Regions from separate parts of the Amycolatopsis sp. NPDC058278 genome, predicted to be linked through region 2. Evidence: riboswitches for the same ligand, from Rfam matches in the RefSeq annotation. Region 2 holds a riboswitch; each other region holds the start of a gene.
The links. Region 2 has a riboswitch for thiamine pyrophosphate ahead of ACFVYA_RS19170 (thiamine ABC transporter substrate binding subunit). Riboswitches for the same ligand answer to the same signal wherever they lie in the genome.

Region 1: another riboswitch for thiamine pyrophosphate. It lies ahead of thiO (glycine oxidase ThiO); the one in region 2 lies ahead of ACFVYA_RS19170 (thiamine ABC transporter substrate binding subunit).
Region 3: another riboswitch for thiamine pyrophosphate. It lies ahead of thiC (phosphomethylpyrimidine synthase ThiC); the one in region 2 lies ahead of ACFVYA_RS19170 (thiamine ABC transporter substrate binding subunit).

Annotation. Positions count from the first base shown of each region.
Region 1 covers NZ_JBHVXZ010000014.1:10,508-14,948, reverse strand. The annotation lists gene ACFVYA_RS09600 (threonine/serine dehydratase) at 1-614, opposite strand, end outside; gene ACFVYA_RS09595 (hypothetical protein) at 762-1,508, shown strand; gene thiE (thiamine phosphate synthase) at 1,510-2,169, opposite strand; TPP riboswitch at 2,303-2,408, shown strand; gene thiO (glycine oxidase ThiO) at 2,402-3,475, shown strand; gene thiS (sulfur carrier protein ThiS) at 3,475-3,675, shown strand; gene ACFVYA_RS09575 (thiazole synthase) at 3,677-4,435, shown strand.
Region 2 covers NZ_JBHVXZ010000033.1:33,271-37,711, forward strand. The annotation lists gene ACFVYA_RS19150 (ArsR family transcriptional regulator) at 1-10, shown strand, start outside; gene ACFVYA_RS19155 (hypothetical protein) at 7-474, shown strand; gene ACFVYA_RS19160 (hypothetical protein) at 474-812, shown strand; gene ACFVYA_RS19165 (4a-hydroxytetrahydrobiopterin dehydratase) at 1,221-1,505, opposite strand; TPP riboswitch at 1,538-1,645, shown strand; gene ACFVYA_RS19170 (thiamine ABC transporter substrate binding subunit) at 1,667-2,716, shown strand; gene ACFVYA_RS19175 (ABC transporter permease) at 2,800-4,356, shown strand; gene ACFVYA_RS19180 (ABC transporter ATP-binding protein) at 4,356-4,441, shown strand, end outside.
Region 3 covers NZ_JBHVXZ010000014.1:1,628-6,068, reverse strand. The annotation lists gene thiD (bifunctional hydroxymethylpyrimidine kinase/phosphomethylpyrimidine kinase) at 153-950, opposite strand; gene thiC (phosphomethylpyrimidine synthase ThiC) at 947-2,584, opposite strand; TPP riboswitch at 2,578-2,700, opposite strand; gene ACFVYA_RS09530 (S1C family serine protease) at 2,749-3,660, opposite strand; gene ACFVYA_RS09525 (glycoside hydrolase family 15 protein) at 3,861-4,441, shown strand, end outside.

The DNA of each region.
Region 1 (4,441 bases), on a different contig from region 2:
TCCGCGGCCAGCGCCGGCTCGACCCCGATCACCTTCGCCTGCGGGCAGCGGGCCTTGATCGCGGTGCCGACCCCCGCCGCCAGCCCGCCGCCGCTGATCGGGACGAGCACGACCTCGACGTCCGGGAGATCCTCGGCGATCTCCAGCCCCGCCGTGCCCTGCCCGGCGATGATGGCCGCGTGGTCGAACGGCGGGACGAGGGTCAGCCCGCGTTCGACGGCCAGTTCACGCGCTTTCCCCTCGTGCTCGCCGATCGGGACCTCGATGACCTCGGCGCCGTACGAACGGGTGGCCTCGACCTTGATCCGCGGCGCGACGTCCGGCACGACGATCACCGCGGGCACGCCGTACCGCTGCGCCGCGTACGCGACTGCCTGCGCGTGGTTGCCGCTGGAGTACGCGATGACCCCGCGGGCGCGGGCCGCGTCGTCGAGGGCGGCGATGGCGTTGAACGCGCCGCGCACCTTGAACGCGCCGACCGGTTGCAGGCTTTCGGGTTTGAGCCACAGGGTCTTGCGGGGATCCCAGGTCTGGAGCAGCAGGGGTGTGCGTACGGCGACATCTTCGACGCGCTTCGCGGCGGCCTCGATGTCAGAGATCGTCACCAGTTCCATGTGCCGAGTATGTCAAGAAAACGTTCGAATTGGAGTGTCTAATATGGACAGACGGAGTGGTCCTCCTCACGCTGCGGCAACGAGGGGAGTGCCTCACGCGCCTTAGACGTTGGACAGGGGAGAACACGGACTACCTAGATCGGGATCATGAGCAAGGAGAACGTAGCGGCTTCGGAAGAGAAGGAAGAGAAGTCGGGCCTGCGGATCGCGCAGGTCCTGGCGGCGGCGCTGGCGGCGGTGACCGCGGCGCTGCTCGGCTCGACACTCGGCGTGGCGGGCACGGTGGCCGGCGCCGGCGTGGCGAGCGTGGTGTCGACGGTCGGCAGCGAGCTGTACCTGCGCTCGCTGCAGCGCACCCGTGAGGCGGCGCTCAGGGCGCGCCAGCTGGCGACGTCGGGCATCCGGCGGCGCGGGCCGGCCGAGGGGCCGCCGGACGTGCCGATCACCGACCAGCCGACGGTCCAGCTGAAACCGCCGGAGGAAGAGCCGTCACGGCTGTCGGCGCGGCTGCGGAAACTGCGCTGGCCGCTGATCATCGGCACGAGCGTGGCGGCGTTCGCGGTGGCGATCCTGTCGATCGTCGGCTTCGAGTCGGCGACGGGCACCCAGATCGGTGGCGGCACGGGCCCGAGCATCGGCAAGATCTTCACCGGCGGCTCCGGTCACGAGGACAAGACCCCGGCGACGACACCGGCACCCAGCACGGACGACACGCAGGTGGCGCCGACGGACACGTCCACGACCCCGACGGGCACCTCGACCCCGCCGACGACGTCGTCGCAGACCCCGACGACCACCCCGAGCACGACGGCCGACCAGCCGTCGACCTCGGCGCCGGCGACGTCGGCAACCCCGCCGACCAGCAAGGGCGCCGCGACGACGCCGACCCCGTGACTCAGGGGAGGCGGGCGCGCAGTTCGCGCGCCGCGGCCTCGGGGTCCTCGGCCTCGGTGATCGCCCGGACCACCACGATCCGGGACGCTCCCGCGTCGAGGACCTCGCCGAGCCGCGGCCCGTCGATGCCGCCGATCGCGAACCACGGCCGGTCGGGGGCCCAGGCCGCCGTCGCGCGCACCAGGTCCAGGCCCGGCGCCGGGCGGCCCGGCTTCGTCGGCGTCGGCCAGCACGGGCCCGTGCAGAAGTAATCCACCCCGGGCTCCGCGGCCGCCGCGAGGGCCTGGTCGAGCGCGTGCGTCGAGCGGCCGATCACCACCTCGTCGCCCAGGATCCGGCGGGCCAGCGGCACCGGGATGTCGTCCTGGCCCAGGTGCAGCACGTCGGCCCCCACGGCCAGCGCCACGTCGGCCCGGTCGTTCACCGACAGCAACGCTCCGTGGCGGGCACACGCCTCCGCCAGCACCTCCAGCGCCGCGATCTCGCCGGCGGCCTCCAGGGCGCCGGTCTTGTCGCGCAGCTGGACGATGTCGACGCCGCCCGCGAGGGCCGCGTCGGCGAAGGCGGCCAGGTCGCCGCGGTCCGTGCGGGCATCCGTGCAGAGGTACAGGCGCGCCGCGTCGAGGCGGGCGCGGATCTTGTCACCGGAGAGGGCGGGCATAGCGGCGACCGTACCGTGCACGTTGATAATCCGACCAAAAGTAGGCCGGCCGTCGAGCGCTACGTGCCATTGCCGCGAAAGCCATCCGGCCGTGACTGCGGTTGGATTATCAACCAACGGCACAGTAGGGTGGGGTTGTCCGCACGGGAGCCCGAGGAACGGGCTGAGAGGGAGCTGCCGCTCCGACCGTGGAACCTGATCCGGGTCATGCCGGCGCAGGGAGCGTGATTCCATGACGAACCTGGCAGTGGTGGGCGGCGGCGTGATCGGCCTGTCCGCCGCGTGGCGCGCCGCCGCGAAAGGCCACCAAGTCACCCTCTACGACCCCGAACCCGTCCGCGGTGGGGCGTCCTGGCTGGCCGGCGGCATGCTCGCCCCGGTCACCGAGGCGTGGCCGGGCGAGGAGGACGTCCTCCGCCTCGGCGAAGAGTCGCTCAGACGGTGGCCGGATTTCGCGCGTGACCTCGGCAAAGAGGGCGCCGACCCGGGGCTGGCCGGGCACGGGACGCTCGTCGTCGCCTTCGACCGCGCCGACGCCGGCTACCTGGACATCCTGGCCGGCCACCTGCACTCGCTCGGCCGCGCGGCCGAGAGGCTCACCGGGCGGGAGGTCAAGCGGCTCGAACCCGGTGCCGGGTCCGTCCGAAGTGGACTCCACGTGCCCGGTGACCTGGCCGTGGACAACCGGAAACTGCTCGAGGCGCTGTACGCGGCCTGCGTCAACCACCAGGTCCGGTTCGTCCGCGAGCGCGTCGAAGAACTCCCGGACACCGAAGCCGTCGTGCTCGCCGCGGGTGCCTGGACCGGGCGGCTGCACCCGGCGCTCGCCGACGCCGTCCGCCCGCTCAAGGGCGAAATCCTCCGGCTCAGGCCCCGTCGCGGCTGCTTGCCGCCGCCCACGCACACCGTCCGCGCCGTCGTCGAAGGGCGCCCGATCTACCTCGTCCCGCGCGGCGACCAGGAGCTGGTCCTCGGCGCCACCCAGTACGAGGCCGGCTTCGACCAGGCCGTCACCGCTCGCGGCGTGCGCGAGCTGCTCGAAGGCGCCGAACGCGTCTTCCCCGCGATCACCGAGTACGAGCTGACCGAGACCGCCGCCGGCCTGCGGGCCGGCAGCCGGGACGCGCTGCCGTACCTCGGCGTCCTGGACGGCAGTGTTTTTGCCGCGACCGGGCACCACCGCAACGGCCTGCTGATGGCCCCGGTGACCGCGGACGCCGTGGTCGCCTGGCTCGAGGGGGAGAAGCCGCCCGAAGGCACCGAAGCGGCATCCCCCGCCCGCCTGCACCAGAAGGAGCACGTGTGATGGAGATCAAGCTCAACGGCGCGTGGACGGCGTTCCCGGACGACGCGACCGTCGCCGACGTCCTCGACGCTTCGGGCGGCCAGCGACCCGGCATCGCCGTCGCGGTCGACGGCGTCGTCGTCCGCCGCGCCGACTGGGCGGCCACCGCCGTGCCCAAGGGGGCGGTCCTCGACGTGCTCACCGCGGTACAGGGAGGCTGACATGGACGAAGCACCGCTGGTCATCGGCACCTGCAAGCTGACGTCCCGGCTGATCATCGGCACCGGCGGCGCGGCCAACCTCGCCGTGCTGGAACGCGCGCTGGTCGCGTCCGGCACCGAGCTGACCACCGTCGCCATGCGCCGCGCCGACGCCGAAGGCGGCTCCGGCGTCCTCGAGCTCCTCAACAGGCTCGGCATCGAACTGCTGCCGAACACGGCGGGCTGCCGGACGGCCGCCGAAGCCGTGCTCACCGCGCAGCTCGCGCGGGAGGCGCTGGAGACCGACCTGATCAAGCTCGAGGTGCACGCCGACGACCGGACGCTGCTGCCGGACCCGTTCGAGACGCTCGACGCCGCCGAACGGCTGGCCGCCGACGGGTTCACCGTGTTCGCCTACACGAACGACGACCCGGTGCTCGCGCTGCGCCTGGAGGAAGCCGGCTGCGCCGCGGTGATGCCGCTGGGCGCGCCGATCGGCACCGGTCTCGGCATCCGCAATCCGCACAACATCGAGCTGATCGTTTCGCGGGCGGGCGTTCCGGTGATCCTGGACGCCGGAATCGGCACGGCCTCGGACGCGACGCTGGCGATGGAGCTCGGCTGCGACGCGGTCCTGCTGTCCACCGCGGTCACCCGGGCGACCGATCCCGAGCGGATGGCCGCGGCGATGCGCGCGGGTGTCGTGGCCGGGCGGCTGGCCCGCGAGGCCGGGCGCGTGCCGCAGCGCTTCTGGGCGCAGGCGTCGAGCCCACCCCGGTGAACTGCT
Region 2 (4,441 bases):
TTCCCGATGACCCGGTGGAACCAGGGCCGCGCCACGATCGACGCGCTCATCGCGCGCGGTTCCCTCGAACACGTCCCGGCTTCGCGGGAGGCCGCGGAAGCGGAGCTCGCCAGGGCCCGCACGCACGTCGCTTCGGCACGCCAGCTGCTGGCCTCGGACCCGGAGGGCGCCTACACGCTGGCGTACGACGGCGCCCGCCGGTCGCTGGCGGCCGTCCTGCAGAACCAAGGCCTGCGTGCAACGAGCCGCGGGGGCCACATCGCCGTCTACGAAGCGGTTCTCGCGCAGCTCGATCCGCCGCTGGGGCCGCTTCTGCGTCCCTTCAACCGGATGCGGGTCCGGCGCAACGAAGTCGCCTACCGTTCTTCCGAGGCGCCTTCGGTGACCGCCGAGGACGTGACGGCCGATGTGGCGAAGGTCGAAGACCTCATCGGGGTCGCCGAAAAGACGATCCCGAACATGTCCCGCTACTGATGGCGCGGACCGAGCCCCGCCCGCTCACGCCGAACGAGCGGACGACACTGGACACGCTGCTCGCGGCGGACTTCCCCGGTGCCGCGGAACTGCGCGCGCAGGCCACCACGGCCCGGGTGGTCGGCCGCTGCGGCTGCGGCTGTCCCACGATCGACCTCGCCGTGGACGATGTGACCCCACGCTGGCCGAAGAAGGAATCGGTGGCGGTGGAGGCCGACGTCCCGGACGGCGGCCTCATCGTGTTCGCCGAGGAGGGGCGCCTGTCCTGCCTGGAGTACTGGTCCGTCGGTGACGAGCCACCGGCCGCGTTCCCGCCGCCCGGGCAGATCACCTGGTAGCCCGCCGGATCCGGAAGATCCGGCAGGCCCTGGCGAACTAGCCGAGCAGGCCCAGCACCGCGATCACGATCAGCACCACCGCGGGGGCGAGGGCGTTGATCCAGGCGCGCTGGGCGGGGGTGAGGGCGGCGGTGCTGTTCATGGCGTTCCCTATGGGCCGAACCGATGCTTCCGCAGGAACAGCGCGCTGATCATGCCGCCCGTTAACAGCTGTGATCGAACTCTCAGCCGTCCAGGTGACGGCGGTTGCGGGCGGTGAACCAGAGCACCCCGCCGGCTGCCGCCACCATTGCCGCGAACGCCGCCGTGCCGACCACGATTGCCTGAGTCATCTGTGTCTCCCTCCCGAAGGTTGCGGTAACCGAGAGACGCCGAACCCGGGCGAAGGTGCACTCAGCGTAGCCGAGATCACACTGCGGCCAGCACCTCGTCGATCTGCGCGGCGAGGTCGAAGTCCTTCGCCGTCAAGCCGCCCGCCGAGTGCGTGCTGAGCCGGAAGGTCAGCGTGCGCCAGCGGATGTCGATGTCCGGGTGGTGGTCGGCGGCCTCGGCGAGTTCCGCCACCCGGTTCACCACCTCGATCGCCTGGGGGAAGCTCGCCAGCTCCACCTCGCGGGAGATCACCGCGCCGGACCGCGTCCAGTCCGCGGCCAATTGTCCGTCGGCCTCGGAGTCGCTCAAGATTTCCGTCATGTCTCCATGGTCGTCCGTCCTGGACTACGCTGCACGGTTGCCACGGGAGTCCGGTGAGCCGGGCTGAGAGGCGGGGTCACCCGCGACCGTTCGCACCTGACCGGATCATGCCGGCGACGGGAGGGCTTCCCTCCCGCGTCCGGCGAAGTGCAGGAGGGTAGATGAAACGCAGGGCTGTTCGCGCCGCGACGGCCATTGCCGCCGTCAGCGCCGTCGCCGCGGCGTGCTCGCTGTCGGACGGTGACGGTGGCACGCAGCAGACGCCCACCGTCACCCTCGTGACGCACGATTCGTTCCTCGCGCCGCAGGAGGTGCTCGACGCCTTCCAGAAGCAGTCGGGCATCAAGGTCTCCGTGCTCAAGCAGGGCGACGCCGGATCGCTGACCAACAAGCTCGTGCTGACGAAGGCCAACCCGATCGGCGACGTCGCGTACGGCGTCGACTCCACCTTCGCCTCGCGGGCGCTGGCCGAGGGCGTCTTCGAGCCCTACACCAGCCCGGAAGCCGACCGCGGGCCGCAGCGCTACGCCGTCGACCCCGAGCACCGGCTGTCCGCGGTCGACGTCGGCGACGTCTGCGTCAACGTCGACACGAACTACTTCGCCGGCAAGGGGATCCCGGCGCCGTCGAGCTACGACGACCTGGCCGACCCGAAGTACAAGGACCTGCTGGTCGCCGAGGACCCGGCGACGGCTTCGCCCGGCCTGGCGTTCCTCCTCGGCACCATCGCGAAGTACGGCGAGGCCGGCTGGAAGGACTACTGGACGAAGCTGAAGGCCAACGGCGTCAAGGTGGTCAGCGGCTGGGAAGAGGCCTACACCAAGCAGTTCTCCGGCTCGTCCGGCAAGGGGCCGCGGCCGATCGTCGTCTCGTACGCGTCGTCGCCGGCCGCCGAAGTCGGCGACGACGGGAAGCCGCGCACCAAGGCGCTGCTCGACACCTGCTACCGGCAGGTCGAGTACGCCGGCGTGCTGGCGAACGGCAAGCAGGTCGAGAACGCCCGCAAGGTCGTCGACTTCCTGCTCTCGCAGCAGTTCCAGGCCACGGTCGCGGCCAACATGTACGTCTACCCGGCGCGCCAGGGCGTCGACCTGCCCGCCGGCTGGGCCCAGGTCGCGCCGCTGCCGCAGAAGCCGCAGACGCTGCCCGCGGACCAGGTGCAGGCCGGACGCGAGAAGTGGATCGGCGAATGGCGCACGCTCGTGCAGTGACACCCGGGACGCCGCCCCGGAGCCTCCGGCGCGCAACGGCTCCGCCGCGGACCGCCCGCGGGCTCGGGCTGGCGCTGCTCGGGCTGGCCCCGATCGGGTTCCTTGTGGTGTTCTTCGCCTGGCCGGTGCTGGCGATCATCGGCCGCGGGTTCGCCGCGGGTGGCCTCGACGTCGTGCTCGGCGACGCGCGGACCTGGCAGCTGGCCGGGTTCACCGTCGCGAGCGCGGCCGCGTCGACGGTGGTCGCCGTGCTGGCCGGGCTGCCGGTGGCGTTCCTGCTGGCGCGGGTGCGGCTGCCCGGCGTGGGCCTGGCGCGGACGCTGGTGCTGGTGCCGTTCGTGCTGCCGACCGTGGTCGTCGGGCTGGCGTTCCGGGCGCTGTGGCCGGACGGCGGCGTGCTGCCGATCGTGCTGGCCAACGCCTTCTTCAACGTCGCCGTCGTCGCGCGGACCGTCGCCGGGCTGTGGGCGCGGCTGGATTCGCGGACGACCGACGCCGCCCGCGCGCTGGGTGCGTCGCCGTGGCGGGCCTTCCGATCGGTGACGCTGCCCGCGCTGGCGCCCGCGATCGCGTCCGCCGCGGCCGTCGTGTTCCTGTTCTGCGCCACCAGCTTCGGGGTCGTCCTGATCCTCGGCGGAGCCCGCTACCGGACCCTGGAAACCGAGATCTACCTGCGGACGGTCGACCTCCTGGACCTCTCCGGCGCGGCCGCGCTTTCGCTGATCCAGTTCGCGGCCGTGGTCGCCGCGCTGGTGCTCGGCGGGCTGGCGCGCCGGCGCAAGGAAGGCGCCCGGATCGGTTCCGGCGGCGCACGGCCGCCGAGGGGCGGCGAGTGGTGGGTCGTCGGCGCCGCGGGGGTCGTGCTCGCGTCGCTGGTGACGCCGATCGTCGCGCTCCTCGCCGAATCGGTGTCCACTGAGGACGGCTGGAGCCTCGCGGGGTACCGGGCACTGACGAGCACCGGCGAGAAGGGCGCGCTCCAGGTGTCCGGCTGGGACGCCGCGCTGAACTCGCTGAAGGTGGCCATCGACGCGACGCTGCTCGCGATGGTCGTCGGTGTGCTCGCGTCCGTCGTGCTGGTGGCGCTGCGGCGCTCGCCGGCACGGGCCGCGCGCGGCCTGGGCGAGACGATGGACGCCGTCCTGATGCTGCCGCTCGGGGTGTCCGCGGTGACCGTCGGGTTCGGCTACCTGGTGACGCTCGACGCGCTGCCCGGCGACCTGCGGACGTCGCCCTACCTGGTGCCGCTGGCCCAGGCGCTGGTGATCATCCCGCTGATCGTGCGGATGGTGCTGCCGGTGCTGCGCTCGGTCGACGTCCGGCTGCGGCAGGCCGCCTCGACGCTCGGGGCGAGCCCGCTGCGGGTGTGGCGGGAGATCGACCTGCCGCTGACGCTGCGGCCGCTGGTCGCGGCGGCGGGCTTCGGCTTCGTCGTGGCCCTGGGCGAATTCGGCGCGACGAGCTTCCTCGCCCGGCCCACGGCGCCGACGCTGCCGGTCGCGGTCGCGACGCTGATGGCGCGCCCGGGGGAGCTGAACAACCAGATGGCGTACGCGGCGTGCGCGTTGCTGATGCTCGTGACGGTGCTGGCGGTCGCCCTGATCGACCGGCTCGGGCGCGGCGGGGTGGGAGAGTTCTGATGGCGTTGTCGGTGCGGGACCTGACCGTCCACTACGGATCGTTCGCGGCGGTGCGCGACGCCCGGCTGGACATCGCCGACGGCGA
Region 3 (4,441 bases), on a different contig from region 2:
TCCGTTCGGCCCGCGAGGAGTACGACGGCCGCGAACTCCAGCCGGTCCGCTGACCCGTGATTCGCGTGAGTACAGCCGTGATTCGCGTGACTGAGGCCGTAACTCGCGAGTTCCGGCTCCAATCACGCGAGTTCCGGCTTGGATCACGCGAGTTACGGGTTCAGCACCCAGAACGGCGAGACCGGCCCCACGCCGGCGCCCAGCGGATAGGCCTCCGCCACGCACCGCTCGATGAACTTCTTCCCCGCCGCCACGGCGTCCGGTACCGAAGCGCCCTTCGCGAGCGACGCCGTGATCGCCGACGCCAGGGTGTCGCCGCCGCCGTGGGTGTTCTCCGTCTCGTAGCGCGGCCCGCTGAGGGAGATGAACTCCCGGCCGTCCGAGAGCAGGTCCACGCAGTCCGCGGTGCCCGTCATGTGGCCACCCTTGACCAGGACCCACTGCGAGCCGAACTCCAGCAGGGCTTCGGCGGCCGAACGCTGCGAAGCCGGGTCCACGACCGAAACGCCCGTCAGCAGCCGGACCTCGTCGAGGTTCGGCGTGATCAGCGTCGCGCGCGGGAACAACTCCGTGCGGATCGCCTCCAGGGCGTCCTCTCGCAGCAGCGGGTCACCCGTCATCGAGGCCGCGACCGGGTCGACCACGAACGGCCCGACCTCGACCTCGTCCAGGGTCTTCGCCACCGAGCGGATGATCTCGGCCGTCGCCAGCATGCCCGTCTTCGCGGCGTCGACACCCATGTCCGACGCCACCGCCTTGATCTGCGCGGTGACGACGTCGGCCGGGATCTCCGTGAAACCCTGCACGCCCAGCGAGTTCTGCACGGTGACCGCCGTCAGCGCGACGAGCCCGTGTACCCCGTGCGCGAAGAAGGTCCGCAGGTCGGCCTGGATGCCCGCACCACCGCCGGAGTCCGATCCGGCGATGGTGAGGGCGGTCCTCGGTGTCACGGCTGCACCACCGGCAGGTACACCTGGCCGCCGGACTCGGTGAACTCCGCCGACTTCGAAGCCATGCCGGCCTCGATGGCCTCCACAGTGGACAGCCCGTGCTCTTCGGCGTACTTGCGGACGTCCTGCGTGATCCGCATCGAGCAGAACTTCGGGCCGCACATCGAGCAGAAGTGCGCGGTCTTGGCCGGCTCGGCGGGCAGCGTTTCGTCGTGGAACGAGCGTGCGGTGTCCGGGTCCAGCGACAGGTTGAACTGGTCGTTCCAGCGGAACTCGAAGCGCGCCTTCGACAGCTCGTCGTCCCACTCCTGCGCGTACTTGTGCCCCTTGGCCAGGTCCGCGGCGTGCGCGGCGATCTTGTACGTGATCACGCCCGTTTTGACGTCGTCGCGGTTGGGCAGGCCCAGGTGCTCCTTCGGCGTCACGTAACACAGCATCGCCGTGCCGTACCAGCCGATCTGCGCCGCGCCGATGGCCGACGTGATGTGGTCGTACGCCGGGGCGATGTCCGTCGCGAGCGGGCCGAGGGTGTAGAACGGCGCTTCACCGCACAGCTTTTCCTCGAGCTCCACGTTCTCCTTGATCTTGTGCATCGGCACGTGACCGGGGCCTTCGATCATCACCTGGACGTCGTGCGAACGCGCGATGTGCGTCAGCTCGCCGAGGGTTTCCAGCTCGGCGAACTGGGCGCGGTCGTTGGCGTCGGCGATCGAGCCCGGACGCAGGCCGTCGCCCAGGGAGAACGTGACGTCGTACTGCCGGAGGATCTCGCAGAGTTCCTCGAAGTGCGTGTACAAAAAGGACTCTTGGTGGTGCGCGAGGCACCAGGCGGCCATGATCGACCCGCCGCGGCTGACGATCCCGGTGACGCGCCGCGCGGTCAGCGGGATGTAGCGCAGCAGCACGCCGGCGTGCACGGTGACGTAGTCGACACCCTGCTCGCACTGCTCGATGATGGTGTCGCGGTACACCTCCCACGACAGCTTTTCCGGTTCCCCGTCGACCTTTTCGAGGGCCTGGTAGATCGGCACGGTGCCGACGGGGACCGGCGAATTGCGGATGATCCACTCCCGCGTCTCGTGGATCCGCTTGCCGGTGGACAGGTCCATGATCGTGTCGGCGCCCCAGCGGGTGGCCCACACCATCTTGTCGACCTCTTCCTCGACCGAGGACCACACGGCCGAGTTGCCCATGTTGGCGTTGATCTTCACCAGGAAGTTCTTGCCGATGATCATCGGCTCGGTCTCGGGGTGCTTGCGGTTGGCCGGGATCACCGCGCGGCCGCGAGCGACCTCGTCGCGCACGAATTCGGGCGAAACCCGTTCGCGCGCGGCGATGTACTCCATCTCGCGGGTGATGACGCCCTGTTTGGCCCAGCCGAGCTGGGTGTTGTGCTCACGCCCGTCGGCCCACCCGGCGCGCAGCCGGTGCAGTCCTTTGTGGACGTCGATCTCGACGTCCGGATCGGTGTACGGGCCTGAAGTGTCGTAAACGTCGAACTGCTCACCATTGGAGAGATCGATCCGCCGGACGGGGACGCGGAGCCCGGATTCGGTCTGCTGGTAGGCCTTGTGCGAGCCCGTGATCGGCCCGGTGGTCACCTTTACGGCAGCATTGTTCTCTAGCGTCGTCAACGACTTTCACTCCCTACGCCGGCATTACCCGGTCAGGTTCATGCGGTCGGTGACGCCTGCGAAAACGCAAGTCACCCTCTCAGCCCGCCATGGCGCGAGCTCCCGCGTTGCTGTTGTGCCCCCGACCATGCCACGCCGGAGCGCGATACTCAAGTCAGGTCACCTCACCCGACCAGTTCGGCCGGGGTGGCGTAGACGTCGACCATGGCGCCGTTGCGCAGCACGGTGATCGGCAGTGCGGTGCCGATCACTTCCGCGAACAGCTGCCGCTGGATGCCTTGGGCGTCCGAGACGCGGGTGCGTCCGACGGTCAGCACGAGGTCGCCGGAGCGCAGGCCCGCCCGCTCGGCCGGGCCGCCGGACACGACTTCGCGCACCCGCAGCCCGGCGCGCTGCCCGGTGCGCTCGGCGATGTCGTCCGGCAGTGGCGCGGGCACGCCGACGACGCCGAGGTACGCGCGCCGCACCCGGCCCTCGACGACGAGCGTGTCGATGATCCGCCGCGTCGTCGGGTTGATCGGCACGGCGAGCCCGAGCCCGACCCCGGCGACGGCGGTGTTGATGCCGACGACCCGGCCGGCGGAGTCGGCGAGCGCGCCGCCGGAGTTGCCGGGGTTGAGGGCGGCGTCGGTCTGGATGACGTCCTCGATCACGCGGGTGGTGCGCCCCTGCCGGACCGGCAGCGCCCGCCCGAGCGCGCTGACGACCCCGGCGGTGACGGTCCCGGAGAACCCGAGCGGATTCCCGACCGCGACGACGAGCTGCCCGACGACGAGCCGGTCGGCGTCGCCGAGCACGGCGGCCGCCGGTGTCTCGCCCCGCGCCCGCAGCACGGCGAGGTCGGACAGCGGATCGGCGCCGACGACGTCGAAGGGCACTTCGCTGCCGTCGGCGAAGGTGACGGCTCCCCGCCGGTGGTCGCTGACGACGTGGGCGTTGGTGAGCAGGTGGCCGTCGTCGGCGAAGACGACGGCCGAGCCGCTGCCCCGCGCGAGCTGCACCCCGGCGACGTGCGGGGTGACGGTCTCGGCGACCGTGCTGACCGCGCGCGAATAAGCGTCCATCGCGTCGTCCATGCGCACCTCGATTACAGCGTTGCAGGTACTACAAGTTTGCGCCCGGTTCGGCGGGAAGTCCGTTCGCTGCTGGTGAACCGGGCCGGCGGACCAGTGACGGTCAGTGGTTCACCGGATCGGACCATGCGCCGGTGAAGGATCGGCGGCAGACTCCCAAGTCGCTCTGTAACGGTGCAGAAGCGATCTTCTGTGGGGTTGATATGCGCAAACTCATCTTCGGCGCCGTCGCCGGGCTGCTGGTCACCGGTCTGATCCCGGCGACCGCGGCGGCGCAAGGGGAGGCTCCCGGTGCGCCCGGGGCCCATCCCAGCTGGCTACCGGCGAACAAAACCGGTTTCGGGACCGCGCACGACCGGTCCAGCAACGTCTGGTTCACCCTCCAGGGCGGGCAGCTGTCCGAGGTCTACTACCCGGACCTGTCCACGCCCAGCATCCGCTCGATGGACTTCGTCGTCACGGACGGCCGCAGCTTCGCCGTCACCGATTACTCGGCGAAGTCGCAGCAGGTCCGGCGGACCGACGACGACAGTCTGGCTTACGAGCAGACCGTCACCGACGACCAGCACCGCTGGCGCCTCCGCAAGACCTACGTCACCGACCCGGGCGCCACGACCGTGCTGGTGGACGTCGACTTCCAGTCGCTCACCGGGCGGCCCTACCAGCTCTACGCGGTCGCCGACCCGGACCTCACCAACGACGGCTCCGACGACTCGGCCGCCCGCGCACGTGACGCCGTCACCGCGCAGGACGCCTCGAACGCCGCCGCGCTCACCGCGAAGCC